4 regions of the Streptomyces sp. NPDC102402 genome follow, and region 4 is predicted to be linked to each of the others. Evidence: riboswitches for the same ligand, from Rfam matches in the RefSeq annotation. Region 4 holds a riboswitch; each other region holds the start of a gene.
The links. Region 4 has a riboswitch for cyclic di-AMP ahead of ACIRJR_RS00735 (transglycosylase SLT domain-containing protein). Riboswitches for the same ligand answer to the same signal wherever they lie in the genome.
Positions count from the first base shown of each region.

Region 1: another riboswitch for cyclic di-AMP. It lies ahead of ACIRJR_RS25140 (C40 family peptidase); the one in region 4 lies ahead of ACIRJR_RS00735 (transglycosylase SLT domain-containing protein).
Region 2: another riboswitch for cyclic di-AMP. It lies ahead of ACIRJR_RS35250 (M23 family metallopeptidase); the one in region 4 lies ahead of ACIRJR_RS00735 (transglycosylase SLT domain-containing protein).
Region 3: another riboswitch for cyclic di-AMP. It lies ahead of ACIRJR_RS01295 (M23 family metallopeptidase); the one in region 4 lies ahead of ACIRJR_RS00735 (transglycosylase SLT domain-containing protein).

Region 1 covers NZ_JBIWKR010000009.1:126,315-133,249, reverse strand. The annotation lists gene ACIRJR_RS25150 (ATP-dependent Clp protease proteolytic subunit) at 1-442, shown strand, start outside; gene ACIRJR_RS25145 (hypothetical protein) at 450-758, shown strand; cyclic di-AMP (ydaO/yuaA leader) riboswitch at 1,125-1,297, shown strand; gene ACIRJR_RS25140 (C40 family peptidase) at 1,301-1,771, shown strand; gene ACIRJR_RS25135 (LysE family translocator) at 1,790-2,419, opposite strand; gene ACIRJR_RS25130 (LysR family transcriptional regulator) at 2,492-3,406, shown strand; gene ACIRJR_RS25125 (ATP-binding protein) at 3,426-3,857, opposite strand; gene ACIRJR_RS25120 (helix-turn-helix domain-containing protein) at 4,087-5,040, shown strand; gene ACIRJR_RS25115 (DUF397 domain-containing protein) at 4,977-5,183, shown strand; gene ACIRJR_RS25110 (8-amino-7-oxononanoate synthase) at 5,176-6,324, opposite strand; gene bioB (biotin synthase BioB) at 6,469-6,935, shown strand, end outside.
Region 2 covers NZ_JBIWKR010000024.1:16,831-23,765, forward strand. The annotation lists gene ACIRJR_RS35240 (PrsW family intramembrane metalloprotease) at 1-1,283, shown strand, start outside; gene ACIRJR_RS35245 (aldo/keto reductase) at 1,433-2,377, opposite strand; gene ACIRJR_RS35250 (M23 family metallopeptidase) at 2,589-3,629, opposite strand; cyclic di-AMP (ydaO/yuaA leader) riboswitch at 3,641-3,793, opposite strand; gene ACIRJR_RS35255 (PP2C family protein-serine/threonine phosphatase) at 4,026-5,183, opposite strand; gene ACIRJR_RS35260 (MerR family transcriptional regulator) at 5,315-6,061, opposite strand; tRNA gene ACIRJR_RS35265 (tRNA-Met) at 6,177-6,250, opposite strand; gene ACIRJR_RS35270 (hypothetical protein) at 6,511-6,801, shown strand.
Region 3 covers NZ_JBIWKR010000001.1:327,735-334,669, forward strand. The annotation lists gene ACIRJR_RS01280 (GNAT family N-acetyltransferase) at 1-1,177, opposite strand, end outside; gene ACIRJR_RS01285 (HPr family phosphocarrier protein) at 1,342-1,623, shown strand; gene ACIRJR_RS01290 (GntR family transcriptional regulator) at 1,797-2,504, opposite strand; gene ACIRJR_RS01295 (M23 family metallopeptidase) at 2,728-3,522, opposite strand; cyclic di-AMP (ydaO/yuaA leader) riboswitch at 3,535-3,704, opposite strand; gene ACIRJR_RS01300 (M16 family metallopeptidase) at 3,895-5,277, opposite strand; gene ACIRJR_RS01305 (M16 family metallopeptidase) at 5,304-6,665, opposite strand; gene ACIRJR_RS01310 (DNA topoisomerase (ATP-hydrolyzing) subunit A) at 6,911-6,935, shown strand, end outside.
Region 4 covers NZ_JBIWKR010000001.1:181,660-188,594, reverse strand. The annotation lists gene ACIRJR_RS00770 (heavy metal translocating P-type ATPase) at 1-17, shown strand, start outside; gene ACIRJR_RS00765 (flavodoxin family protein) at 94-546, shown strand; gene ACIRJR_RS00760 (TetR/AcrR family transcriptional regulator) at 879-1,526, shown strand; gene ACIRJR_RS00755 (NAD(P)/FAD-dependent oxidoreductase) at 1,611-2,849, shown strand; gene ACIRJR_RS00750 (cytochrome P450) at 2,846-4,069, shown strand; gene ACIRJR_RS00745 (ferredoxin) at 4,122-4,313, shown strand; gene ACIRJR_RS00740 (hypothetical protein) at 4,807-5,037, opposite strand; cyclic di-AMP (ydaO/yuaA leader) riboswitch at 5,394-5,580, shown strand; gene ACIRJR_RS00735 (transglycosylase SLT domain-containing protein) at 5,585-6,442, shown strand; gene ACIRJR_RS00730 (hypothetical protein) at 6,644-6,935, shown strand, end outside.

The DNA.
Region 1 (6,935 bases), on a different contig from region 4:
CCTGTCCCTCTACATCAACTCGCCCGGCGGCTCCTTCAACGCCATGACGGCGATCTACGACACCATGCACTTCCTCGCCTGCGAGGTGGAGACCTTCTGCCTCGGCCAGGCGGGTTCCAGTGCCGCGGTGCTGCTCGCGGCCGGCGCACCGGGACGCCGACATGCCCTGCCGGGCGCCCGGGTAGTCATTCAGCAACCCGTCCTGGACAAGCCGGTGCGGGGCCAGCTCTCCGATCTCGACATCCAGGCCGCCGAGTTGCTGCGCGAGCGTGAGTTGCTCACGGCCATGCTGGCCCGTCACACGGGGCGTTCCGCGGGGCAGATCAGCGCCGACATCGAACGGGACACCATCCTCGACGCCCAGGCCGCCCTGGCGTACGGGCTGGTGGACCACGTCGTGGAGAACCGCACACCGTCCCAGCCGCCGCATCCCGCGAGGTGAACGCCCGATGCTCCCACCCCGGTTCCCGCCGCTTCCCGCACTGACCCGCGCCGAGGCCGAGTTCATCGACTGCTACCTGGAAGTGCTCGACCAGCTCGGCCGCATCAATCCCGCCCGGGGCGGCGACACCTACGGAGCCCTCCGCGCGGCCCAGGCTCTCGCGTCCAGGGCAACCGCCCTCCGCGAGGCACTCGTGCTGATGCACGAGCGGGGTGAGTCGCAGATCCACGCGGACACCCTGGCCCGGGCTCTGCGGCTGCTGGACGGGGAGCGCCGCGCGGGCCGGGTCGCCGTGCCTCCCGCCCCGTCGAGTTGAGCGGTCCGGTCACCCGATCCGGCGAGCGGGCCGGCTCCTTCGGTGCCCTTTCCCGACACGCCCGGTCGGCCGATGAGTTTTCCTCGCTCGTTCGGCGTAGAAGCTCCCCCTCCCGAGGGACAGTCCAACTTGCGCAAAGGGCGCGGACGCTGAACGGAATCCACTGTTCCGCTGCTGGTGCGCGGCTGGTCCGGTGCGGCCGCCGGGAGGCCGGACGAGCCGCGTCCACCCGTTCGGATCAGTGGTGACGACTTTCACATGTCGCCACTTCAGGGAGGAAATCCGGCAGTCCTTGCGTAAAGATCCCTGGGACGACAAGCCCCCGCCACCGCGGCGGGGCGGTCCGGGCGGACGCCGAGTCCTGCCGCTGTCCGGATGCCTGGTCGACAGAAGTGGATCGGCAGGAGTGGAGGACCCGAGCACAACGGGCCGCCCGGACATCCGGACGGCCCTCGGGGTGAAGCCGCTTCGCGCGGCCGGGCAACTTCGCCAGCCCGAACCCGACAGGTCATCCTTCACAGGCGGCTGACGAAGGGTTGCGCATGACTGCGCAGGTTCATGTCCCGTCTCTGTTCGCCCGGGTCGGAACGGCCTCGGCTCTGACTTTCGCCGTAGGGACCACCATGCTGGCCCCCGGCTTCGTGAACGACGCCGAGGCCGCCGCCCACTCGGCGACGGCGCTCAAGGTCGCCGCGTCGAAGAAGGGGGCGCCCTACAGATGGGGCGCCACAGGCCCTCACCGGTTCGACTGTTCCGGGCTCACGCTCTACTCGTTCAAGAAAGCGGGCAAGAAGCTACCCCGCACGGCCCAGCAGCAGTACAACAAGACCCGCCATATTTCCAGGTCGCAGCGGAAACGCGGCGACCTGGTCTTCTTCCACGCGGGCCGCAGCGTGTACCACGTCGGCATCTACGCCGGCAGCGGAAAGATCTGGCACTCGCCGAAGACCGGAGCCGTGGTCCGGCTGGAGAGGATCTGGTCCGGCAACGTCTGGTACGGGAGGGTCCACTGACCTTCCTCCCCACCTGGTTCAGCGCAGCAGGGGCCCCGTCACCAGCACGAGTCCCAGCGCGGTGAGCGCCGTGCCGCTGCCGCCCTCGATCGCACGGGCGGTACGCGGCCGGCGCAGCCACCGGCCCAGCCGGTCCACCAGGAGGGCCACGGCCGGGAACCAGACGAGCGCGAGCAGGACGACCACCGAGGCGAGCAGCAGGGTCCTGGGCAGGGGCGGCTGCCCGTCGGGGACGAACTGGGGCAGCAGACTCAGGAAGAGGACGGGCGCCTTCGGGTTCAGTGCGTTGGTCAGGAACCCCTGGCGCAGCGAACGCCGGAGCCCCGAAGGCGCCCTGCTCCCGGTCTCCGCCGCGGCCGTGGCCCGCCACCGCATCGCGTACAGGCCGCTGAGGCCGAGGTAGAGCACGTACGCGCCGCCGAGCAGCTGAACGGTGCGGAAGAGGACGGGCATCGTCACGAGCACGGCCGCGAGCCCGGCGACGGCCAGCGCGGTGTGCACCAGGAGCCCTCCCGCCACTCCCACGGCGGTGGCCAGCCCGGATCTCCGGGATGCGAGCGCGTTGCGTACGACCACGGTGAAGTCGGCCCCTGGCAGTGCCACCATTCCCGCGGCCACGGCGACGAAGGCGAGCAGTTGTGCGTCCATGGCTCCACCCTGACCGCATCCGCCCTTTAACGTGTACTTGCAATCTTCTGGGTCTGCCAAAAGGAACGCTTAATGTACGACCCGACACGGCTGGCCGCGCTGGTGGCGGTGGCGGAGGCCGGCTCGATCACGAAGGCCGCCGCACGGCTCGGTTACACCGCTCCCGCCCTCTCGCAGCAGCTGGCCAAACTCGAGCGGGAGGCGGGAGCGGCCCTCCTCGTCCGCCACCATCGCGGGGCCCGGCTGACGGCCGCCGGCGAGCTGCTGGCGGGGCGCGCCCGGCGTGTGCTGGACGAGATGGACCAGGCGCGGCACGAGCTGGCCCGGCTCGCGGGGCTCTCGGGCGGCCGACTGCGCGTCGGCACGTTCGTGACAGCGGGGATCCACCTGCTGCCTCCGGTGCTCACCGCGTTCCGGCGCGCTCACCCCGACGTGGAACTGGCCGTGACGGACTACGAGCCGCCCGCCGGGGTCGCCGCCGTGGCGGCGGGCGAGGTGGACCTGGCGCTGACCCATGCCTACGAACCCGCGGCCGCCGATCCGATGCCGGCGGGGGTGTCCGCCGAACCACTCCTCGTCGAGCAACTGGTACTGGTCACCGCCCCCGGGCAGATGCTGTCCGAAGGCAGCGGTCCGCTGCCCGTCGCGGGGCTCGCGGGCCGCCCGCTGATCAGCAGCGCACCTGAGCACCCGCCGCGGCGCGGGGTGGAGCGTGCGCTGGCCGAGGCGGGGGCCACCCCCGCCGTGGTGTGCGAGTCGCCCGGCTACGCCCTGGTGTGCGCCCTGGTCAGTGCGGGCCTCGGCGTGGCGGTGGTCCCTGAGATGGTGGCCGCGATGTCACCGGCCCCTCTCGCGGTGCGGCGCCTGGAACCGGCCGCCTTCCGGCGGACGATCTCCGTGGTGCACCGGGGGGACCGGAACACCCCGGCCGCGGAGACACTGAGGGCGTTGCTGCGCAGCGGGTTCGGCCGGGCCTCCGCTCCGTGAGCGTGCCTGCTCGGCCCTCTCAGGTCTGTACGGGAACCGGCCAGGGAAGAGCGATCGACACGGTCTTGCCACCGTCCGGGGTGGGGCTGACGCCGAGCCGGCCGCCGTACTCCTTCACCAGGGCCCGGATGATCACCATGCCGCGGCCGTTGTCCTGCCGGACGGCGGCGGGCAGCCGCTGGGGCCAGCGCGGGTGGCTGTCCGTCACCCCGAGGAAGAACTCGACGTCACGGTCGAGACGCAGGTCCACGGTGAAGGTGGGCGACTGCCCGAAGGTGTGCTGGACGGCGTTGGTGGCCAGCTCCGAGACGACCAGCCGGATGGTGTCCGCCGTGTCGTCGTCCTCGGCCAGGCCCCATTCGGCGAGTACGCGGGCCACATATCTGCGGGCCTCGGAAACCGAGGCCGGATCGCTCGGCAGAGTGACGGTTGCTTCCTGATGGTCTGCCATGGCGACGCCGTCCCTTCCCGCCCTGACCGGCCCACGGCCGGCCTGGATTGTGCTTCGCGCCAGACTGCCACCGATGACGCCCTTCATGACGGCGATCCACCAAGATATGCATATATCTGTCGCTCATTACGGTGAACTCCCCCCGCTGATCCTCGTACGAGCGCGACACTGGCCCCTTTCCGAGCCGGACCCGCCGGGGCGGCTCTCCGCACAACGGGAGGAGGCCGCGATGCGGAACGGGCCGGCGGTACGCCGCCGCAAGCTCGGTGAGGAGCTGCGCAGCCTGCGCCACACCTCGGGGTTCACGAGCCGGGAAGCCGCCGGGATGCTGGGCTGGCACCAGTCGAAGGTGAGCCGGATCGAGACGGGGGCGAGCGGGGTGACACCTCGTGACGTGACCCGGCTGCTGGACGCGTACGGCGTGGACGACAGGCAGTTGCGCTCCCTGCTCCAGGCCCTGGCGGGCTCCGCCGGCGGCGGCGGAACCGGATGGTGGCACGCCTACCGAGGGCTGATTCCGCCCCAGTACCGCGACTTCATCAGCCTGGAGTCCCAGGCCGATGCCGCCCGCACGCTCGAGACATCGGTGGTCCCTGGGCTGCTGCAGACCGCCGACTACGCGCGGGCGGTGACCATGTCCTCGCTGGACGGGCTGCCGCCGGCACAGCTCGATTCGCTGGTGGAGGTCAGGCTCGCCCGGCAGAGCGTCCTCCAGGCGCCCCGGCCGCTGCGGCTCAGCGTCGTGCTCGACGAGGCCGTGCTGCGGCGGGAGGTCGGCGGCCCTCGGGTCATGGAGGAACAGCTGCACCACCTGGCCCAGGCAGCTCAGCTCCCCCAGGTGACGCTCCAGTTACTGCCCTTCGACGCAGGCAGCTATATCGGGCTCACCGGACCTTTCGTAATCTTCTCCTTTCCGAACACTTCTGATCTGGATGTGGTCGTTCTTGACCATCTGACGAGTAGCCTCTATCTGGAGCGGAGAGAAGACCTTGAGGCGTACAGCTCGGCCTTCCGCACGATGCAGGCTCACGCGCTGTCGCCGGAGCGTTCGCTGGACCTCATCGCCGCAGTAGGAAGCGGCGGTCAGACGGAACCTTCAGACTGCCCGAGGGGGGCACGATGTCCGACCGTTTCGCACAGCCCGCACCCAGGTGGCGGCGCAGCAGCCGCAGCACCGGGATGAACAACTGCGTGGAGACCGCACGGCTCGGCGACGACGGGCTCGCCGTACGGGACTCCAAGGACACGGACCTGCCGCCGCTCCGCTTCTCGACCGCGGCATGGACGGGCTTCGTCGCGGGACTCCACGGACTCCCGGTCAGCTGACCGGGAGAGGGGCATGCGCGACGAGTGCCCCCACGGCGGCCCCGATCTGTTCCCCCGTCAGGTCCGCCCTTGCGGTCAGTCTCAGCCGCGAGATCCCGTCCGGCACCGACGGCGGCCGGAAGCACCCCACCGCGACACCGGCCGCCCGGCACTCCGCCGCCCAGCGCACCGCCGACTCCGCCGAGGGCGCGCGGACGGACACGACGGCGGCGTCGGGGCGTACGGCCGTCAGACCTGCGGCGGTCAGCCGGCCGTGGAGTTCGACGGCGACCGCCCCGGCCCTGGCCGCGCGCGCCGGCTCGCGGCGCAGCAGCCGCAGAGCACCCAGGGCGCCGCCGACGGCCGCCGGAGCGAGGCCGGTGTCGAAGATGAAGGTGCGGGCCGTGTTGACCAGGTGGCGGATGACCCGGGCAGGGCCGAGCACCGCTCCGCCCTGACTGCCGAGCGACTTGGAGAGGGTGAGCGTAGCGACGATCCCCTCTCCACCCGCGAGCCCGGCGGCCGCGAGCGCACCGCGCCCGCCGTCCCCCAGGACACCCAGCCCGTGCGCGTCGTCCACGAGGAGGGCCGCGCCCGCGTCGCGGCAGGCCGCGGCCAGTGCGGCCAGCGGGGCGGCGTCACCGTCCACCGAGAAGACGGAGTCGGTCACCGCCAGTGCCCGCCCGCCGTGCGCCTGGAGCGCCGCGCGCACCGCCTCGGGGTCCGCGTGCGGCATGACGGCGGTGGTGCCCCGGGAGAGTCGGCAGCCGTCGACGATCGAGGCGTGGTTGCCCGCGTCGGAAAGGATCAGCGAATCGCGCCCGGTGAGTGCCGTGAGCGCGGCGAGATTGGCCGCGTAGCCGGAGGAGAACACCAGGGCGGCCTCGAATCCGCAGAAGGCGGCCAGTTCGTGTTCGAGTTCGGCGTGCAGCGCGGTGGACCCGGTGACCAGCCGCGAGCCGGTGGCGCCCGCGCCCCAGATCCGTGCCGCCTCGGCCGCCGCCGTGGTGACCTCGGGGTGCCGGCTGAGACCCAGGTAGTCGTTGCTCGCGAGGTCCAGCACTTCCGTCCCGGCGGGCCGAGGACGCAGCGTCCGGACGAGTCCGGCGTCGGCACGGCGCCGGGCCTCGTCGTCGATCCAGTCGAACGGGGCGTAGGACATGGGCGGGTCCCTTTTTGTAGGCAGCTCACAGACCCTAACCGGGTGCGCAACAGGCCAGGGTGTGGCAATACACACAGCATCGACCTGCTCTCCTGTCCGGTTCCTCCTTGGCCGATGGCGGTGCCGTACGTCAGGATCAAGGCCATGGACCTGCTGAACACGCTGGTGGACAAGGGGCTGCGGCGCGAACTGCCGACCCGTGAAGAAGCGCTCGCCGTGCTGGCGACCTCCGACGACGAACTGCTCGACGTGGTGGCTGCGGCCGGAAAGGTGCGCCGCGAGTGGTTCGGCCGGCGCGTCAAGCTCAACTACCTGGTGAACCTGAAGTCCGGACTCTGCCCCGAGGACTGCTCGTACTGCTCGCAGCGGCTCGGCTCCAAGGCCGAGATCCTCAAGTACACCTGGCTGAAACCGGACGAGGCGAAGAAGGCCGCCGCCGCGGGGGTCGCGGGCGGTGCGAAGCGGGTGTGCCTGGTGGCCAGCGGCCGCGGGCCGACCGACCGGGACGTCGACCGGGTGTCGCGGACGATCGAGGCGATCAAGGAGCAGCACGAGGGCGTCGAGGTGTGTGCGTGCCTGGGCCTGCTGTCGGAGGGCCAGGCGGACCGGCT
Region 2 (6,935 bases), on a different contig from region 4:
GCGTCGGCGCGGTGATCACCGTGCTCGCCCTCTGCGGCCTGGTGATCCTTGCCCTGGTCCGCCAGGAGACGGGCACCGAGGGATTCCTGGTGGGACTGGGGCTCGCCGTTCTGCCGGTGCCGCTGCTGATGGCCGCGTTCCGCTGGCTCGACCGGGTCGAGCCGGGCCCCTGGCGGAATCTGCTGTTCGCCTTCGCCTGGGGCGCGTGCGCCGCCGCGCTCGTGGCGATCATCGCCAACTCCTTCGCGACGCGGTGGATAGCGACGGCCACCGCGGATCCGGCGAGTGCCGACACCCTCGGGGCGACGGTGGTCGCCCCGGTGGTCGAGGAGAGCGCCAAGGCCGTCGCGGTCCTGCTGATCTTCCTCTTCCGCAGACGGCAGTTCGGCGGAATCGTCGACGGCATCGTGCTCGCCGGCTTCACCGCGACCGGGTTCGCCTTCACCGAGAACATCCTCTACCTGGGCAACGCCTTCGGCGAGGACCAGCAGCTCGGGACCACCGGCTTCGCCTCCGTGACGGTGGGCACGTTCTTCGTCCGCGTGGTGATGTCGCCCTTCGCGCACCCCCTGTTCACGGTGTTCTCCGGAATCGGCTTCGGCATCGCGGCGCTCGGCGGCGCGCGTCACCGGGTGCGCCGGGTCCTCCTGCCGCTGCTCGGGCTCACGATCGCCATCGGCATGCACGCCCTGTGGAACGGCTCGTCGTCCTTCGGACCGTACGGCTTCTACGCGGTGTACGGCGCCTTCATGGTGCCGTCCTTCGGTCTGGTGACGTGGCTGGCGGTCTGGGCGCGGCAGCGGGAGCTGCGCACGCTCTCCGTCGAGCTGCCGGTCTACGCCGCGGCGGGCTGGCTGACCCCCGCCGAGCCCCTCGCGCTGGCCTCGATGCGCGCGCGGGGCATGGCCCGCGACATGGCCAGGCACTGGAACAGCCACCCGGACCCCGCACGGGGACGGGCCGCTGCCCGGGCCGTCGCGGAGTACGAGTCCTTCGCGACCTCGCTCGCCATGCTGCGCCGCAAGGCCCGCCACGACGGCGCCGGAGCGGACTTCGCCCTGCGCGAGCAGGAGTTGCTGCACCACCTCTGGCACCGCCGGGAGATCGCGGGACCGGCCCTGACGTACGCGGCCCATGCGACGGGCCGGCTCCGGCGGGCCCACCGGCCTCCCGGTCCGCCCCCGTTCCCCCGCCAGGCCCCCTACGGTGGCGGGCCCCCGCAACACCTCCCCGCGCCGCACCGGCACTACGGCGGCCACAACCCGTACCTGGAGGACCGTTAGGGGCTTCCGCCCGGATCAGGACGGATCGTCCGCGGGGCCGCCGCCTCCGGTCCGGCGGACACGGGGCCGCCACCGGCCCGGCGGGCACGGGGCCGCCGCCACCGGCCCGGCGGGCAGCCCCGCCGGCGCGGCGGGGCTCCTACGCCGGCTCAGCGTGACGCCTCCGTCAGCTCGGCGAGCTGCGCCTCGGTCAGCCGGAGGCCGGCCACCGCCATCAGCGCGGGCAGCTGCTCGACCGTCCGGGCGGAGGCGATCGGTGCGGCCACGGTCGGGCGGGAGGCCAGCCAGGCCAGGGCGACCGTGGCGATCTCCGCGTCGTGCTCCTGGGCGATCCTGTCGAGCGCCGCGAGCACCCTGCGCCCGCGCTCGGTCTCCAGGTGCTTGCCCGCACCCTCGGCCCGCGCGCTGTCGACGGAGGCTCCGGGCCGGTACTTGCCGGTCAGGAAGCCCGAGGCGAGCGCGAAGTACGGGACGGCCGCGAGCCCGGCACCGGCCGCCGTGTCCTGGAGCGCGCCCTCATAGGTGTCGCGGGAGACGAGGTTGTAGTGCGGCTGCAGGGCCACGTAACGGGCGAGACCCTCGCGCTCGGAGAAGTCGAGGGACGCCCTGAGCCGCTCGGGGCTGATGTTAGAAGCCGCGATCTCCCGTACCGTACCGGCCTTCACCAGCTGGTCGAGGGCGGTGACGATCTCCTCGACGGGGACCGTCTCGTCGTCGAAGTGCGTGTAGTAGAGGTCGATGTGATCGGTGCCGAGCCTGCGCAGCGAGGCCTCGGCCGCCGCCTTGATCGTGGTGGGCGAGAGCCCCTTGTACGCCGGGTGGGCGCCGACCTTGGTGGCGATGACGACATCGTCGCGGCGGGAACGGGCCGCCAGCCACCTGCCGATGAGGGTCTCCGACTCACCGCCCTCGTTGCCCGGGATCCAGGCGGAGTAGGAGTCGGCGGTGTCGATGAAGTTGCCGCCGGCCGCCACGTACGCGTCGAGGACGGCGAAGGTCCGGTCCTCGTCGGCCGTCCAGCCGAAGACGTTGCCCCCGAGAGCGAGGGGGAAGACCTGGAGGCTCGAGGAACCGAGCGGGCGCAGAGAAGTCATATCGTGATCAACCAGTCGCCTGAGGCGGCTATTCCGTTTCGCGGGCCGCGCCCGCACGCCCGCGCCCCGGACACCCGCCCCCAGCCCGGATGCCCACCCCCTGCCCCGGCCCCCGGACGCCGACGGCTCCGGACAGACCGACGGCCCTGACGTCGGGGGGTCGTGCGTCAGGGCCGCCGGGGTCGAGGTGCGCCGTCCAGGGCGCCTGGCCTCAGATCGAGAGGCCCTTGCCGCGCAGCCAGCTCATCGGGTCGATACCCGTGCCGTCCGCGGTGTGGATCTCCAGGTGGAGGTGGGGGCCGGTCACGTTGCCGGTGGCACCGACGCGGCCGATGGTCTCGCCGGTGGTGACCTTCTGCCCGGCGGTGACGTCCATCGAGGACTGGTGGCAGTACCAGACCTCCGTGCCGTCGTCGAGCTCCAGGACCGTGCGGTAGCCGTACGAGCCGGACCAGCCCGCCGACTTCACCGTGCCGCCGTGCACGGCCTTGACCGGCGTGCCGGTCGGAGCCGCGAAGTCCAGCCCGGTGTGGTGGCCGGAGGACCACATCGAACCGGCCTGCCCGAAGGTCGAGGTGATCGTGTACGAGGAGGTCGGGACGGCGTAGCTGGCGGCGAGCTTGGCGAGGCGCTCGGCCTCCGCCTTCTTCTTCGCCGCTTCCTCCGCCGCCTTCTTCTTCGCGGCGGCTTCGGCCTCGGCGTCGCTCTGCTGCTTGGCCGCCTGGGCCGCGGCCTCTTCCGCCGCCGCCTTCTCCTCGGCCGCCTTGGCCTCGGCAGCGGCTCCGGCCTGCTGCTGCTCGGCCTGCTGGAGGATGCGGGCGCGCAGCGCCTCGCCCGCGTCGGTGGCGCCCTGCTCGGCCTCGGCGGCGGTGATGCCCGCCGTGGTGAGCGGGGACGACGCGGCGACCGTCTCGTGGTCGGCGTCGGAGTCGCCGGACATGAAGGCACCCACGCCGGGTAGGGACTTGGCGTCGGGGAGGTTGTCCGCGATGGAATCGGGAAGAGAGATGGAGACCGGCGGCTTGCTCTGCGCCGTGGCCATGCCACCCGCGCCGACGGCCGCGATGACGCCGACGCCGAGGACGGTGGAGCTACGGGCGAGACCGCGCTGCTTGGCTACGCGATGCCGGCCGCGTACGGGACGGATGGACTCCTCGGTGGGGTTCCATTCCTCCCATGTCCTGTCCTCATCACCGAAGCCTCCGGTCCTGAAGGATGACGGGGCCTCGGGGGCAGGCTGATTGGACGCCACGTGGGCGCACTCCTTTCCTTCCTTCTCGCCTACCGGGTTAGCTGACGGGTTCGGAGCAGGAAGGTCTCCTACGGGCCCCTTCGTCCCTTGCGGGACACAGGTGCCCGATTCACCCCATGTAGGTGGTTCCCCGGTTCCCTTGCGGAATTCGGCGCTGCGCACGGTGCCGTCTCTTGCGACGGCGGGTACAACCGCGCTGCGTTATCGAACGTTAATAGACACCCGGGTCCGATTCCAAGCTGTTCCAACAGATCGTTCACGACTCTGGCCTGGACTTTCAGGGGTCAAACGGTCCCAAACGGGCGAGTTGAGCGCCCCTCATCCAGCCGCCATTTTCTGACGTTGCGTCAAATGTTATGCGGAGCGAGGTCTTTCGACTACCGACTGTCGCCACGGTCAGTCACTGTCCCTCCCCACGATCTTCACCGTCGTCCGCCGCTCCTGCTGCCCCCGCGAAGGGCGGCCGACCGCGAGGAGCGCCAAGTCGTCCGTCGACCGGCCACCGGTGTGCAGGCGTACGTCGTCGGTGAGCGCGGACAGCAGTTCCTCGGGCCCCGGGAAGAGCCGGCCGCGCAGCCGGGCCGCCGGGTCGTAGAAGACCCCCTTCTCGTCCCGTGCCTCGGAGAGGCCGTCGGTGAACGCCAGGAAGGTCGAACCGGCGGGCAGCGCCCACTCGTCCGAGCGGTCCGGCCACGCGCCCAGCCCCATCCCGAGCGGCAGGGCGGGCTCCGTCGGCGCCAGCACGTCGAGCGCCCCGTCGGCGTGCAGGACGATCGGCTCCGGATGGCCGCGGTTGATGACCCGCAGGGTGTCCGAACCGGCAGGGATCTCCGCGAGGACGGCGGTGACGAACCCCTCCATGGAGTCGAGCCCGCCCCGCCGCGTGGTCTCCCGGGCCAGCGCCCGCTCCAGCCGCTGGACCACGCCCTCCAGCGACAGCTCCTGTTCGGCGGCCTCCCGGAACGCCCCGATCACGACGGCCACGGCCGACACCGCGTCCAGCCCCTTGCCCCGTACGTCCCCCACCACCAGCCTCACCCCGTAGGGCGTGTCCGCGACCGCGAAGAGGTCCCCGCCGACGAACTCGTCCGCCTGGGCGGCCTCGTACCGTGCCGCGACCTGCAGCCCGCCGATCCGCGGGTCCGGCACCGGGAGCACCGCGCGCATCGCGGTCTCCGCGATGACCCTGGCCGAGGCCAACTGCTCGTTACCGCGTCGCACGACCCGGTTGATGACGAGGGACAGGGCGACGACGGTGAGCAGCGTGAGCAGGTCGGTGACCGGCACGACCCTGAAGAGCACGCCGTCCGAGACCCGGATGGCGAACACGACGAGGAGCGTGGCGACCCCGATGCGGACGGTGCCGGCGAGCGAGAAGAACGGGGCGGCCATCAGCGAGGCGGCGGCGAAGAGCGGCACGGCGCTGACCTCGGCCGGGGTCCAGACGTCGACGGCCACCCCGACACAGACCATCAGCGCGGGCAGCGCACGCACGAGCCGCCGGGAACGGGAGTTCCCGGCAACGCCCCGTCGCCGCCCGTCCCGCTTCCCCACGTGTGCACTCCCGCCCGGTCCACCCACGGCTGCGGACGGTACCGCGCCGCACCCGGTCCGCCCGGAGCCGCGCCGAGCGGCGGCTCGTCATCGGCCGAAGGGAGGAACGCCGGAGCCCCGCCTTCCGGGGGTCAGCCGGAGAGCCGGTGCTGCGCGTGGATCGTCAGTGCATCCCGTACGAAGACGGCAGTTCCGTCCCCGTAGCGATCGTAGTTCCTCCCGAAGCGGGGATCGGCGACATACATCTCCCCGAGTCCGGTCACGTACGCGCGCGTGATCTCCGTGGTCACCGACAGCCAGGCGCAGTGCCGCCGGGCGATGTCCTGCACCTGCTCGCTGCCGGGCTCGAGGCCCGCGGCCCTCGCCTCGCCGTAGTCCCGGGCGATGGCCTCGTGCGCGCCCTGGAAGCGGACGCGTTCCTCCTCGCCCAGCCCGCTCCACCACCGGCTGCCCCGCTCGTAGGCCTCCCGGCCCCAGCGCTCGGTGACCTCCTGCTCGTACTCCGTGTGATCGAAGCCGTCCAGCACTTCCCCGGCCATGAGTTCCTCCCCTTGCGCGGTCCTGTGGAGAGTGGTCCGCACCGAGGCGATCTGCCGCCCGATGCGCTCCCGCTCCTGCTCCAGCAGGCGCAGATGCGTCCGGAGCGCCGCTGAGGTGTCCCGCTGCCCCTCCAGCACGTCCTTGATCGCGGGCAGCGGGAGACCGAGCTCCCGCAGCAGCAGGATGCGCTGGAGCCGGACCAGCGCGCCCTGGTCGTAGTAGCGGTAGCCGTTGGCTCCTGTGCGGCTCGGCGCCAGGAGACCGATGTCTCCGTAGTGCCGGAGCGTCCGGCTCGTGGTGCCGGCTCGCCTGGCGATTTCCTGGATGGACCACTCCATGCCGGAAACGCTAGGTCTTTCCGTAGCGTCAAGGTCAAGCCCGGTGTCGGCGGCCACGGGACGGCATACGACAGAGGCCCGGATCCTTGGAAGGATCCGGGCCTCTGTCTTTCAGTAGCGGGGACAGGATTTGAACCTGCGACCTCTGGGTTATGAGCCCAGCGAGCTACCGAGCTGCTCCACCCCGCGTCGTTGTGATTGCAACTCTACGCCATCCGGGAGGGCGCCTCGACCACTTTTCGCCGCCGCCTCACCGCCGGCCCCTCGTCACCCACGGCGCGAACTATCCAACACCCGCCGTGGAGAGGGAGGTTGCCAGGTATGACGACATGCGCAAGGGTGCTGCCGCACCCCCCGATCTTGTGTTCCGCCTGTCTGGAGGGCCTCCCGTCATGTCCACACCGCACAGACCTGCCCCGATGTCCCCGGCCGCGCCGTCGCCTCTGCGCGTGTCCCTCGTCAGCGGACTGGCCGGGGCCGTGTTCGGCTCGGTGATCAGCGCCGCCGTCAACTACCTGGTCATCGGTGTGCCCGACAGCGCCTCGACCAACGCGCTGAACCACGGGATATCGGGCCTGTTCAGCGGATTCGCCGCCGGCTTCATCGGACTCATGGTGCATCTGCGCGGGAACCCGGCGGAACCGGTTCCGGCGGCTCCGGCGGGATTCGTTCCGGCGGCTCCGGAGGGCGACGTTCCCGCGGCTCCGGAGGGCGACGTCCCGGCCGTGCGTCAGGGATGAACCACCGCCGTGCCGAAGGCTCCGGCGACCGGGGCCGGGGGCACGGCCCCGCGATTGCGCGGTCACCGGAGCGGCGGGACGCTGGATGGGCAAGCTTTTCGGTGTTCGGTCCCGTCTGCGCGGCATCCCCGGTG
Region 3 (6,935 bases), 150 kb from region 4:
CCGAAAGGCCCGCGCCCCGGCGGTGGAGGCCGGACAGCACGGCGATCCCGATCGCACCGGACTGGGTGAAGAGACCGATGCGCCCCGCCCGGGGCGACTCGGGGGCGAGCGAGGCGTTGAGCCGGACCGTCTCGGAGGTGTTGATGATGCCGAAGGCGTTCGGCCCGATGATCCGCATGCCGTACGAGCGTGCCTGCCGGACCAGTTCCCGCTGACGGTCCCGTCCCTCCGCGCCGCGCTCGGCGTAGCCGGCGGAGAGGACGACGAGTCCCTGGACCCCGTGCTCCCCGCAGTCGGCGACGGCCTCGGGCACCCGGTCGGCCGGGACGGCGACCACCGCGAGGTCGACCTGCTCGCCGATCTCGCCCACGGAGCGGTGGGCGGGGACTCCCTCGACCGTGCCGAGGTCTTCGGCGAACGACGTGTTCACCGCGTAGGTGCGTCCGGTGAAGCCGGAGCCGAGGAGATTGCGCAGCACGGTCCGGCCGACGCCCCCGGCCGCACGGCCGACGCCGACGACCGCGACGGATCCGGGGGCCAGCAGTCGCTGGACGGAGCGCGCCTCGGCCCGCTGCTCACGGGCGCGCTGTACGGCGAGGGACTCGGCCGTGGGTTCGAGGTCGAGGGTGAGGTGGACCGAGCCGTCCTCGAAGCTGCGCTGCTGGGTGAACCCGGCGTCCCGGAACACCTTGATCATCTTGTTGTTGGCGGGGAGCACCTCCGCGGCGAAGCGCCGGATGCCCCGCTCCCTGGCCACCGCGGCGATGTGTTCGAGCAGGGCCGACGCGACGCCGCGGCCCTGGTGGGCGTCCTGGACGAGGAAGGCGACCTCGGCCTCGTCCGCCGGCGCCGAGGCGGGCCGGCCCCGCCCGTCGATCCGGTCGAAGCGCACGGTGGCGATGAACTCGCCGCCGATCGTGACGGCCAGCCCCACCCGGTCGACGTAGTCGTGATGGGTGAAGCGGTGCACGTCCCGGGCGGAGAGACGCGGATACGGGGCGAAGAAGCGGTAGTACTTCGACTCGTCCGACACCTGCTCGTAGAAACTGACCAGCCGGTCGGCGTCGTCCGTGGTGATGGGCCTGACGCGCGCGGTGCCACCGTCGCGGAGCACCACGTCCGCCTCCCAGTGGTCGGGGTACGCGTGGTGCGGACTCTGCTCCACAGTGGGCTCCATGGGCAAAGCCTACGACCCGGCGCACCGGTCGCGGCGGGTTGACGGCGGAGGCACGCTGAGGGAGCCGGCGGCCGGTGGGCGGCCGGTGCCGACGCCGGGCACAGCAGTGCGCACCACATGAGAGACTGGTCTAGACAACCCATTGATACGTGAAGGGCAGAACCATGGCTGAGCGCCGCGTCAACGTCGGTTGGGCCGAGGGCCTGCACGCCCGCCCCGCTTCCATCTTCGTCCGTGCCGCCACGGCCTCCGGCGTCCCCGTGACGATCGCCAAGGCGGACGGCAACCCCGTGAACGCCGCCTCCATGCTCGCGGTGCTCGGCCTGGGCGCCCAGGGCGGCGAGGAGATCGTCCTCGCGTCCGAGGCGGACAACGCCGAGGCCGCCCTGGACCGTCTGGCGAAGCTGGTCGCCGAAGGACTCGAGGAGCTTCCGGAGACCGTCTGATTCCGGCCGTTCCGAACCGGATTCCTCTCTGCGGAAAAGCCGCGGCACCCCCGACCGGGAGCCGCGGCTTTCCTGTTTCCGGAACACGAACGGCCACGGTCCCGGAATTTCCGAATCAGGGCAGCAGAAAGAAAGCCCTCCGATAATTACCTTCTTTGTATACGGCGCAATTGTTAATGACGGACTCCCGCGATGTTTACGGGGTGTTGCGAAGTCCTCACCCGGGCCGCGCCGCCCCCCGTGTGCCCCGGCCGGTCCGTGCGGCGCAGCCGGTGGGCCGCGGTCACGCGTTCGGCGTGCTGCGCGGCGAGCGCCCGGGCCCGCTCGGCGTCGCGGCGCGCCACGGCGTCGACGAGAGCGCCGTGCTCCGCCCAGGAGTCCGCGGGACGGGCCGGCTGCTCGACGGCGTACATCCAGGTGATCTTGTGCCGGAGCTGGGTGAGCAGCGCGATGAGGGCAGGGCTGCCCGAGGCCTGGGCCAGCGTCTCGTGGAACCAGCCGCCCAGGGAGCGCAGGTCCTCCCCCTCGCCCCTGCGTACCCGCTCCTGCCCCAGCCTGACCAGGCCGCGGAGCACCTTGAGGTGTGCCTCGCTACGGCGCTGCGCCGCGCGTGCGGCCCCCAGCGGTTCCAGCAGCATCCGGATCTCCAGGAGGTCGGCGGCCTCCTGTTCCGTGGGCTCGGCGACACAGGCGCCTGCGTGGCGGCGGGTGACGACGAACCCCTCGGACTCCAGGGTGCGCAACGCCTCTCGCACGGGGACGCGGGAGACGCCGTAGCGACGCGCGAGCACCTCTTCGGTGAGGCGGCTGCCGCGCTCGAAGACACCGGAGACGATGTCGTCACGGATTGCCGTGCATACCGAATGCGCGGGAATGCGCATGTCCGAACCTCCGCCTTAATCCCCGCGAAACGCGGCTGATCGACGCCTGTTCTGTGACTCTATTGCAACCGGCGGGAATTTCCGATGGCGGGGTGGAATCCATGGATATCTTTTGGCCAGGGAGCAGTTCCGCGAGGGGTCTCGCCGTGCCTCTGTCCGGAGGCACGGCGAAGGCCCCGGCGGTGCCGGGGCCTTCGTCGGAGCGATCTCGTGCGGTGTGGGGTCAGACCTGGACGCCGTGGGCGCGGAGGTAGGCGACGGGGTCCATGTCCGAGCCGTACTCGGGGGTGGTCCGGGCCTCGAAGTGCAGGTGCGGCCCGGTGGAGTTGCCGGTCGAGCCGGAGATGCCGATCTGCTCGCCCGAGCCGACGCTCTGGCCGACGGAGACGCCGATCGAGGAGAGGTGGCCGTACTGGGTGTACGTGCCGTCCTTCATCCTGAGCACGATGTTGTTGCCGTACGCGCCGCCCCAGCCCGCCTCGACGACCGTGCCGGCGCCGACCGCGACGACGGAGGTGCCGGACGCCGCCTGGAAGTCCACGCCGGAGTGGGTGCCGGAGGACCAGAGCGCGCCGCCGGACTTGTAGCCGGTGGTCACGTGCGAGCCGGCGACCGGGAGGTGGAAGGCGTTCAGCCGGGCGCGCTCGGCGGCGCGTGCGGCGCGCGCCTTCTCCTCGCGGGCCTCCTTGGCGCGGGCTTCGGCCTTGCGCTTCGCCTCGGCCTCGGCCTTCGCCTTGGCCTTCGCGGCGGCCTTCGCCTTGGCGACGACCTCGGCCTGGTGCGCCTGCGCCGCGGCCTGGGCGTCGATCTGGGCGGCGAGGTCGGTGTCGAGGGCGACGGTCTGCGTCAGGCCGGTGGAGGAGGCGGTGGCGGCCTCGGAGTCCGCGGCGAGGGCCGGGGACGCGGTGGCGCCGATGACACCGGCGGTGGCCAGGGCGGCGATGCCCGCGACCTCGGCGCTCTTTCGCGTCAGGCGGCTCGGGGCACGGTGCTTCCCGGTGGCACGGATGAACGCCATGGAGGGGCTGGTCCTTTCCTTCCTTCTCGCCTACCGGGTTAGCTGACGGGTTCGGAGCAGGAAGGTCTCCTACGGGCCCCTGAGCCCCGTGTGAGGGTGCAGGGATCCGATTCACCCCAGGGACTTCGTGGGTCCCCGGCTCCCCAGGCTCGCGCCTGACGGGGACTCGGCGATGACTGCCCGGCGCCACGGATGCGGCATTCGTCTGGCGGACAGCCGGGCCGACGCTAGAACGGGCCGCTTTGCCCCGCCAAACGGAACGGGTCTTTTGTCGCACATCCCACAGGATGAACCTGTATTTTCCGCTTAAAACAGACAAAAGGCGGGACCCCGGCGAGAGCGCCCCGCCGGGGTCCCTGATGTGCCGTCATGTCAGCCGGTGACGACCGACACCTCACCGATGCCGAGCGCCTTCACGGGCTCCGCGATCTGTGCGGCGTCCCCGACCAGGACGGTGACCAGCCGGTCCACCGGGAAGGCGTTGACCACGGCGGCGGTCGCCTCGACCGTGCCGGTCCCGGCCAGGCGCGCGTACAGCTCGGCCTGGTAGTCGTCCGGCAGGTGCTGCTCCACCTGGTCGGCCAGCGTGCCCGCGACCGAGGCCGCCGTCTCGTACTTCAGCGGGGCGACACCCACGAGGTTCTGCACAGCGGTCTCGCGCTCGGCGTCGGTGAGCCCTTCGGCCGCCAGGGTGCGCAGGACCTTCCAGAGATCCTCGAGCGCGGGCCCGGTGGACTCCGTGTCGACGGAGCCGCTGATGGCGAGCATCGCTGCACCGGCCGCTCCGGCGGGGGAAGCCGGCGCCGTCGAGCGCAGCACCTGCCCGAAGGCCCGGACGCCGTAGGTGTAGCCCTTCTCCTCACGCAGCACACGGTCGAGGCGCGAGGTGAGCGTGCCTCCCAGGCAGTACGTGCCGAGGACCTGCGCGGGCCACACGCTGTCGTGCCGGTCCGCGCCGATCCGGCCGATCAGCAGCTGCGTCTGTACGGCTCCGGGGCGGTCGACGATGACCACACGGCCGGTGTCGTCGGCGGTGATCGGGGGCACCGGGCGCGTCCGGCCGGCGTTGCCCGACCAGTCCCCGACGGTGTCGGCGAGCAGCGCGTCCAGGTCCACGTCGGTGAGATCGCCGACGACGACCGCCGTCGCCGTGGACGGCCGGACGTGGGCGTCGTAGAAGGCGCGCACGGCCGCGGCGTCGATCCGCCGGACGGTCTCCTCGGTGCCCTGGCGCGGACGCGACATCCGCGCCGTGGCGGGGAAGAGCTCCTTGGACAGCTGCTTGGCGGCCCGCCGGGCGGGGTTGGCCTGCTCGTGCGGGATCTCGTCGAGGCGGTTGACGACCAGGCGCTCCACCTCGTTCTCCGCGAAGGCCGGAGCCCGCAGGGCCTCGGCGACCAGGCCGAGGGCCTTGGCGAGCCGGGAGACCGGGACCTCCAGGGAGACGCGGACCCCCGGGTGGTCCGCGTGGGCGTCCAGCGTGGCGCCGCAGCGCTCCAGCTCCGCGGCGAACTCCTCCGCGGAGTGCTTGTCCGTGCCCTCGGACAGCGCACGCGACATGATCGTCGCCACACCGTCCAGCCCCTCGGGCTCGGCGTCCAGCGGCGCGTCGAGGAAGATCTCCACGGCGACGACCTGCTGGCCGGGGCGGTGGCAGCGCAGCACGGTCAGCCCGTTGGGCAGGGCGCCTCGCTCCGGCGCGGGGAAGGCCCAGGGCCTGGCCTCGCCGGCGGTCGGCTGCGGGTGGTACTCCATCGCTACTCCAGTCACGGCGGCGTCGGTCACTTGTCGGCCCCCTCGTGCGCGTCGGTGCCGTCCGTCTCGTCGGCCTCGTCAGCCGGTTCGACCGGCTCGTACACCAGGACCGCACGGTTGTCGGGGCGCAGATGTGCCCGGGCCGCGGCCTTGACCTCGTCGGCCGTCACGTCCAGCACCCGGCCCACGGCGGTCAGGGCGAGCTGCGGGTCACCGAACAGGACGGCGTACCTGCACAGTTCGTCGGCGCGGCCGGCCACCGTGCCGAGCCGGTCCAGCCATTCACGCTCCAACTGCGCCTGGGCGCGTTCCATTTCCTCGGGAGTCGGGCCCTCCTCGGCGAAGCGGGCCAGCTCCTCGTCGACGGCCGACTCGATCTGCGGCACCTCGACACCACCGGACGTCTTGACGTCCAGCCAGCCCAGGGAGGGCGCTCCGGCCAGCCTGAGCAGCCCGAAGCCCGCGGCCACCGCCGTGCGGTCGCGGCGGACCAGGCGGTTGTGCAGACGGGACGACTCGCCGCCGCCGAGCACGGTCAGAGCGAGGTCCGCGGCGTCGCACTCACGCGTGCCGTCGTGCGGCAGCCGGTAGGCGGCCATCAGCGCACGCGCGGGGACCTCCTCCTGGACGACCTCGCGCAGCTGCTCGCCGATGACGTCCGGCAGAGTGCCGTCGCGCGGGGGCTGCTTGCCGTCGTGCGAGGGGATGGAGCCGAAGTACTTCTCGATCCAGGCGAGCGTCTGCTCCGGGTCGATGTCCCCCACGACCGAGAGCACCGCGTTGTTCGGCGCGTAGTACGTGCGGAAGAACGCCTGCGCGTCGTCCAGGGTCGCCGCGTCCAGGTCGGCCATCGAGCCGATCGGCGTGTGGTGGTACGGGTGGCCCTCCGGGTAGGCGAGGGCGGTGAGCCTCTCGAAGGCCGTGCCGTACGGGACGTTGTCGTAGCGCTGGCGGCGCTCGTTCTTCACGACGTCCCGCTGGTTCTCCATGGACTCCTCGTCGAGCGCGGCGAGCAGCGAGCCCATCCGGTCGGCCTCGAGCCACAGGGCCAGCTCCAGCTGGTGCGTGGGCATCGTCTCGAAGTAGTTGGTGCGTTCGAAGCTGGTCGTGCCGTTCAGGGAACCGCCGGCCCCCTGCACCAGCTCGAAGTGCCCGTTCCCCTTGACCTGGCCCGACCCCTGGAACATCAGGTGTTCGAAGAGGTGCGCGAGACCCGTGCGGCCCTTGACCTCGTGACGGGAACCGACGTCGTACCAGAGGCAGACCGCGGCGACGGGGGTCAGATGGTCCTCGGAGAGCACCACGCGCAGGCCGTTGGCCAGGCGGTGCTCGGTCGCCGTCAAGCCGCCGGAACCGGCCTGGGCTGTGGCCGTGTGACCCATGGGCATGTACGTCCCTTCGATCGGTACAGGATTTCCTGCCGGACCTGCCACTCTAAGCAAGCGCACGGGCACCTGGCGAAGTTCCCCCGGGGTGAATGTTGTCGTAGATGCTGCCGTAAACGGCGGTTCCGTGGGCGCCCCGGGACCGCTTCGGACGGGTCGAGGTCGGCGTTGTCGGTACGGCGGTCCACAATGGTCGGCGTCAGAACCTGAGGTTGCCCGACAGAATCTGTGAAGGAGTCGCAGCCGCGATGGCCCGCCGCAGCACGAAAACCC
Region 4 (6,935 bases):
TCCGGGCGGCCGGCTGAGGCGGCTCGCCTCCCGGGCCGTGGCAACACGCCCGGGGTTTGCGCCCGGCGGGCCGGAGCGGCAGGGTCTGAAGGTGTGGCCACTCTACTGATCGTGCATCACACGCCCTCGCCCAACTGCCAGGCGCTCTTCGAGGCGGTGGTCTCCGGCGCGACCACGGACGACATCGAGGGCGTACGCGTCGTGCGGCGGGCCGCGCTCGCCGCCACCGCGTCCGACGTGCTCGCCGCCGACGGCATCCTGCTCGGCACCCCGGCGAACCTCGGGTACATGTCCGGCGCCCTGAAGCACTTCTTCGACCAGGTCTACTACCCGTGCCTGGACACGACCAAGGGCCGCCCGTTCGGCTACTACGTCCACGGCGGCAACGACGTCACCGGGGCCGTGCGGGGCATCGAGGCGATCACCACGGGCCTCGGATGGCGCCGTACGGCCGACGCCGTGACCGTCACCGGCGAGCCGGGCAGGGCCGACACCGAGGCGTGCTGGGAGCTGGGGGCGACGGTCGCCGCCGGGCTGATGGACTGAGGGCCCCCGCCGGGCTGACGGACCGGGTTCCGCCGCCTTCGCGTCGGCGGCCGGGGCGCGCCGGGCTGCTTTGCGCCGATCCCGCACGCCTGCCGAGGACTTCACGCCCCGGTCCAGGCACAGGCGGGATCATCCCGCACGGCGGCGGGCACCCCCGGGAGCACCGTCACCCGCGGGCCGATCGTGGCAGGTGGGACGGGTGCCGCGGACATGAGGAGACCTTCCCGCGGTGGGTGTGTGACCATCTCGGCCATCTTTAAGTCAGTTGCTTGACCGACCTCGCCGGACCGGATTGCCTGGACGCCCGAACGCCCCCACCGAGGAGACGGCGCATGGAACGGACGGCGCGGGCCGAGCAGGTCGGCGAGACACGGGAACGGATCCTGCACGCCGCGGAGCGCCTCTTCGCCGAGCGCGGCGTCTACGCCGTGTCCAACCGCAGGGTCAGCGAGGCCGCGAAGCAGGGCAACAACGCAGCCGTCGGCTACCACTTCGGGACCAAGGCCGACCTCGTGCGTGCGATCACGCGGAAACACAGCCGCCCCATCGAGGAGGCCCGTGCGCGTCTGCTGGCCGGTATCGAGGACCCGGCGGACATAGGGGAATGGGTCGCCTGCCTGGTGCGTCCCACCACCGAGCACCTGGCCGCCCTGGGCAGCCCCACCTGGTTCGCGCGGTTCTGCGCCCAGGTCATGACCGACCCGGCGCTGCAGGACATCATGGCCGAGGAATCGCTCGCCTGCCCACCGACGCTGCGCACCCTCGAAGGGCTCAACCGGTGCCTGCCCGACCTGCCGGCCGACGTCCACGTCGAGCGAGCGGCCATGTCGCGCAACCTGATCCTCCACACCTGCGCGGAACGTGAACGCGCGCTCGCAGCGCACACCGCCACGCCCCGAACGAACTGGCACGACACCGCCACCGGTCTCATCGACGCCGTCGTCGGACTATGGACGGCTCCGGTCACGCCCTGCCGCTGACGGCCCCCCGACTCCGCCCCCTGACTCCCCCCACCAGCGCATCGGCGGTCCCCGCGGGCTGCCCGTGCCGAGAGCAGAGGTCCCATGACCCCCTCACGCGTGCTCGTGGTCGGCGCGTCCGCCGCCGGGCCGGCCACCGCGGAGGCGCTGCGCCGCAAGGGCTACCGCGGAAGGCTCACGCTCCTCGGCGGTGAGCTCCACCCGCCCTACGACCGCCCTCCCCTGTCCAAACAGGTGCTGGCCGGCACCAGGTCCCCCGACACGACCCGGCTGCGCACCCCCGATGTGCTGGCGGCCCTGGACGCCGCACTCCTGCTCGGCGATCCGGCTGCCGGCCTCGACCCACGCACCCGTACGGTGCGCACCGCGTCGGGCCGCGAACTGGGCGCCGACGCGGTCGTCGTGGCCACCGGACTCCGACCGAGAACCCTGCCCGGCGGGCAGGGAACCGAGGGCGTTCATGTGCTGAGGACGCTCGACGACCCCCTCGCGCTGCGGTCGGACCTCCTCGTGTCACGGCGGCTCGTCGTGGTCGGGGAGGGTGTGCTCGGCTCCGAGACCGCCTCCACCGCTCGCGCCATGGGGCTGGACGTCACCCTGGCCGGCCCCCTCCCGGCGCCCATGCTGGCGCAGTTCGGGCCGGCGGTGTCGGGCCGGCTCGCCGCCCTGCACACCGGACACGGCGTGCGCCTGCGGCTGGGCGAGGCGGTCGGAGGCCTGACGACCGCCCGGGGCCGGGTGACCGGGGTGCGCATGGACACCGGGGAGGTGCTCCCGGCCGATGTGGTCATGGTCGCCATCGGTGCCGATCCCGCCACCGGATGGCTGGCGGGCAGCGGGCTGCGCATCGACGACGGCCTCGTGTGCGACTCCCGTTGCCGGGCGGCGGAAGGGATCTACGCCGTCGGGGACGTGGCGGCCTGGCACCACGAGGTCTTCGGCACCCCGATGCGCCTGGAGAACCGTACGAACGCCACCGAGCAGGCCCTCGCCGTCGCTGACGACATCCTCGGCGCCGACCGGGCGTACGTCCCGGTGCCCTATTTCTGGACCGACCAGTTCGACGCCCGGATCCAGGCCCATGGACGTCTCGGGCCCGATGCCGAGGTCACCGTCGTGGACGGCGAACCGGCGAGCGGCCGCTTCGTCGCCCGCTACGCACGCGACGGCCGGGTCACCGGAGTCCTCGGCTGGAACATGCCCGGACAGGCCCGGCTCCGCCGTCCCGAGATCGGCGGCCCCGCCCTGTCCCCCCGAACCGTCCGCGCCGTGACGCGGTCGACGCGACGTCAGCCACCGCACGACGAAGTGAGGAAGCGATGACCAGCTCGGTACGTCCGGAAGAGGCGCACGCGCCCTCGGCCGAGGAGTTCCCGATGCCCCGGGCGGCGGGGTGCCCGTTCGACCCACCGCCCGCCCTGAAGGCCGAGCAGGAGCAGGGGCCGCTACGGAAGGTCCGCCTGTGGGACGGGACCACGCCCTGGCTGGTGACCCGTTACGCCGATCAGCGAACCCTCCTCGCCGACCCCAGGATCAGCGCCGACGTGACCCGCCCCGGCTATCCCAGTCCGGCGCCGGTGAGGGGGTCGAGCTTCAGCTTCATCCTGATGGACGACCCCGAACACGCCCGGCAGCGAAGGATGGTGACGGCCCCCTTCACCATCAGGCGGGTGGAGGCCCTGCGCCCCGTCGTCCAGGAGATCGTGGACGGACTGATCGACGAGATGCTGTCCGGCCCCGCGCGGACCGACCTCGTCCAGGCGTTCGCCCTCCCGGTCCCCTCGCTCGTGATCTGCGCACTGCTCGGAGTGCCGTACGCCGACCACGACTTCTTCCAGAGGAACAGCAAGACCCTGATCAGCCGCAGCGCCGCGCCCGAGGAGCGGGGTGCCGCGCACGGCAACCTGATCGGGTATCTGGACGAGCTGATGGGCGACAAGATCGCCCGTCCCGCGGACGACCTCCTGTCCGGCCTCGGTACGCGCGTCGAGGCGGGGGAACTGTCCCGCCGGGAAGCCGCCGAGATGGGCGTACTCCTGCTGCTCGCCGGGCACGAGACCACCGCCAACATGATCGCTCTGGGCACCCTCGCCCTCCTGGAGCACCCTGATCAGCTCGCTCTGCTCCGCGACACCGAGGACCCCAAGGCGGTCTCCGGCGCCGTCGAGGAACTGCTGCGCTACCTCAACATCACCCATGGGGGCCGCCGGCGTGTGGCCCTGGAGGACATCGAGATCGCCGGCGGGGTCATTCGCGCGGGGGAGGGGATCATCGTGCCCAACGACATCGGCAACCGTGACCCCGAGGTCTTCGCCGACCCCGACCGGCTCGACCTCCGGCGCGACGCCCGACGCCACGTCGCCTTCGGTTTCGGCGTGCACCAGTGCCTCGGCCAGCCGCTGGCCCGCATGGAGCTGCAGGTCGTCTACAGCACCCTCTACCGGCGCATCCCCACCCTGCGCCTGGACACGGGCCTGGAGCAGCTGTCGTTCAAGCACGACGGATCCGTCTACGGCGTCCACGAACTGCCCGTGGCCTGGTGACCCCCTCACCCCGACCCTGCCCCACCGCGACACCGACGACGAAGGAGTGCTCATGAAGGTGACCCTCGACCAGGACAGGTGCGTGGCGTCCGGACAGTGCGTGGTCGCCGCCGCCGACGTGTTCGACCAGGACGACGACGGCATCGCGGTACTGCTCGACCCGGCGCCGTCGTCGGCGCGCGCCGACGACGTCCAGCAGGCCGCGGCGGTCTGCCCGGCCCTCGCCATCACGGTCCAGGACTGACACGACCGAGGCCGGGGAGGGCCGTGGCGCACAGCCCTGCCCCGGCGGGGCCGCCGGGGGAGGGGCGGCCTCCCGCTCTGTCTCCCCGGCGGGCCGCTACGGGGACGGGGCGGATATCGCTCGTGGAGCCCCGCCCCCGGGGGCGCGGTGTGCGCGCCGTGGCCCCGAGCGGTGTGCCCGTTCCGTGACTCCGACCGGTAGCGCCCTCCGGCGCCGGGGAGCAACGCAGCCCGCGGGTTGGTCATCCCGAGTCCGCCCGCCGGATCACCCATCTGGAGGCGGCGCCGGACACGGCGCTGGACCTGCTGCGCGCCACGGCCGCCACGACGCACCGTCCGGGGCCTGACGGGCGAAGGGCGCTCAGGGATCCGCCGCACCTGCCCCCCTCGGCGGCGGTCGGCCCGGTGGCCGGGCGGGCGCCTCGGTGTCCCGCCGCGGCCGCCCGTTCCTGCCCTGCTCCCCACCCTGCCCCGTCCGCCCCGCCCCGTGCCGCTCAGTGCGGCCTCCAGCTGAGCTTGCCGCCCCCCACCCAGCGGACGGAGGCCGGGTCATCGAGGTCGTGGACCGGAACGCCGGCCGCTGCGGCGGCCAGCAGGACGTCGGTCACGGCGGTGGCGCGCCCGATCACCTCTCCGTCGATCTCCACGACGCGGAAGGGCGGGTCCCCCGGCTGGACCGGCAGGACGGTGATGCGGGGAGCGGCGGCGTAGGGATTTTCCGTCATAGGCGGATCGGTTCCACACCAACACTCCAGATATGCCGGAGTGGTCCACTGTGGCTCATATGCCCGATTTGGAATGTTTTTAGAAATTAATCCCGTAATCCATAAAAGGCCATTTCGTGCGACCTGGCCCCCTTCGCGCGGGCGCAAATCGCCCGAATCGGACTCCGTGACCAGGGTCACCTCCTGCGTCCCGGACGCGGGTTCGCGGCGGCCGGTTCCCTTCTGCGCCAAGAGAAATGGATGGCGCCGTGTGGGGTGGATTACATGAATTCCCGTGAATTGATCTTGCGGATGAATTGTGATCACCGCGCCAGGCTTGTTCCTTTCCCTATTTCTCGCCTACGGTCACCATCACTCCGGGCGGAACGCCGAATCCTGCCGCCGCCTGGTTACCCGACCACTTCTCGTACGGCAGGAGCGGGGGACCCAAGTAAGCGCCGATCCGGTAACCCGGAGCGGCTCGGGGTGAAGTCGCATCCCTATGCGGCCGGGCATCTCCAGCTCGAACCCGACAGCTCACTTCGCAGGCGACGGAGAGGAATTCAGCATGCCCGAAAACGGTAAGCACCGTCGTTCCAGGACCAGTTCGCTGACCCGCGGCATCATCGCCGTGAGCACGGGCGGAGCCGCACTGGCCCTTCCCCTGATCGGTGCCACCGGTGCCTTCGCCGCCCCGGCCCAGCCGGTGGCCGTGGAAAAGGCCGCAACCTCTACTGCTGTGTCCGGCAAGGGAATTGCCGCGCAGAAGTCGAAGTCCGCCACCTATTCCGTGGCCGTGGGCGACACCCTCGCCAAGATCGCTCGCGAGCATTCCGTGAGCGGTGGCTGGAAGGCCCTGTACGACGGCAACAAGAAGGTCGTCGGCGGAAACCCGGACCTGATTCACCCCGGTCTGAAGATCACCCTTCACGTCAAGAGTGAGAAGAAGTCCGCGGACAAGGCCGAGAAGGCTGAATCCAAGGCGTCCGACCGTGCCGAGAAGAGCTCCGACCGCGCCGACCGTTCGGAGCGCACGAGCACCTCGATCGCCGCTGAGGGTGCGCCCGCAGCGGAGGCCGCTCCCGCGGCCGAGTCGACCTCGTACACGAACGACCTCGACGGCTGGATCAAGGAGTCGCTGGCCGTCATGGCCGAGCACGGCATCCCCGGCACCTACGAGGGCATCCACCGCAACATCATCCGCGAGTCCGCGGGTGACCCCCAGGCCATCAACAACTGGGACATCAACGCGATCAACGGTGTTCCGTCGAAGGGTCTCCTGCAGGTCATCGACCCGACCTTCCAGGCCTACCACGTGCCCGGCACGTCGATGGACAGCTACGACCCGGTCGCCAACATCACGGCCGCGTGCAACTACGCCGCGGACCGGTACGGCTCGATCGACAACGTCTTCGGGGCCTACTGAGCCCTCACGGACGCGGGACCTCTGACAGACGGCATGTGACAGAGGGACAGAGCAGTACTGACGGGTGGTGCGGGTTCGGCGGAACCCACACCACCCGTCAGTCGTGTCCGGAGCCACCGCAGGGCGGCGCCGCCCGCGCGACAGGCCGGTCAAGACCGGGGTGACTGGTCTCGTACAGGTTCGTCGTCCATACTGCCCGCCGTGGAGCAGCGCATAGATTCGAACACTCAGCCCGAGTTCGCCGCAGGGACAGACCCGGCGTACATCCCCGGCCTGACGGCCCCTGCCCCCGCGCGGACGGAGGCGGAAGCGGAAGCGGAGAAGGCGGAGCCCGAGGGGCCCGAGGAGGGCCGGGGCGCCGACGTCGGCGCCCCGCTCGTCAAGGACGCGGCAGAGGAGGCGGTGGACGATTCCACGGCTGCCGACGCCGGGACCCCGGACGCCGAGGAGGTCCAGGACGCCGGAGCGGTGCGCGAGGACGCCGGCGACGAGG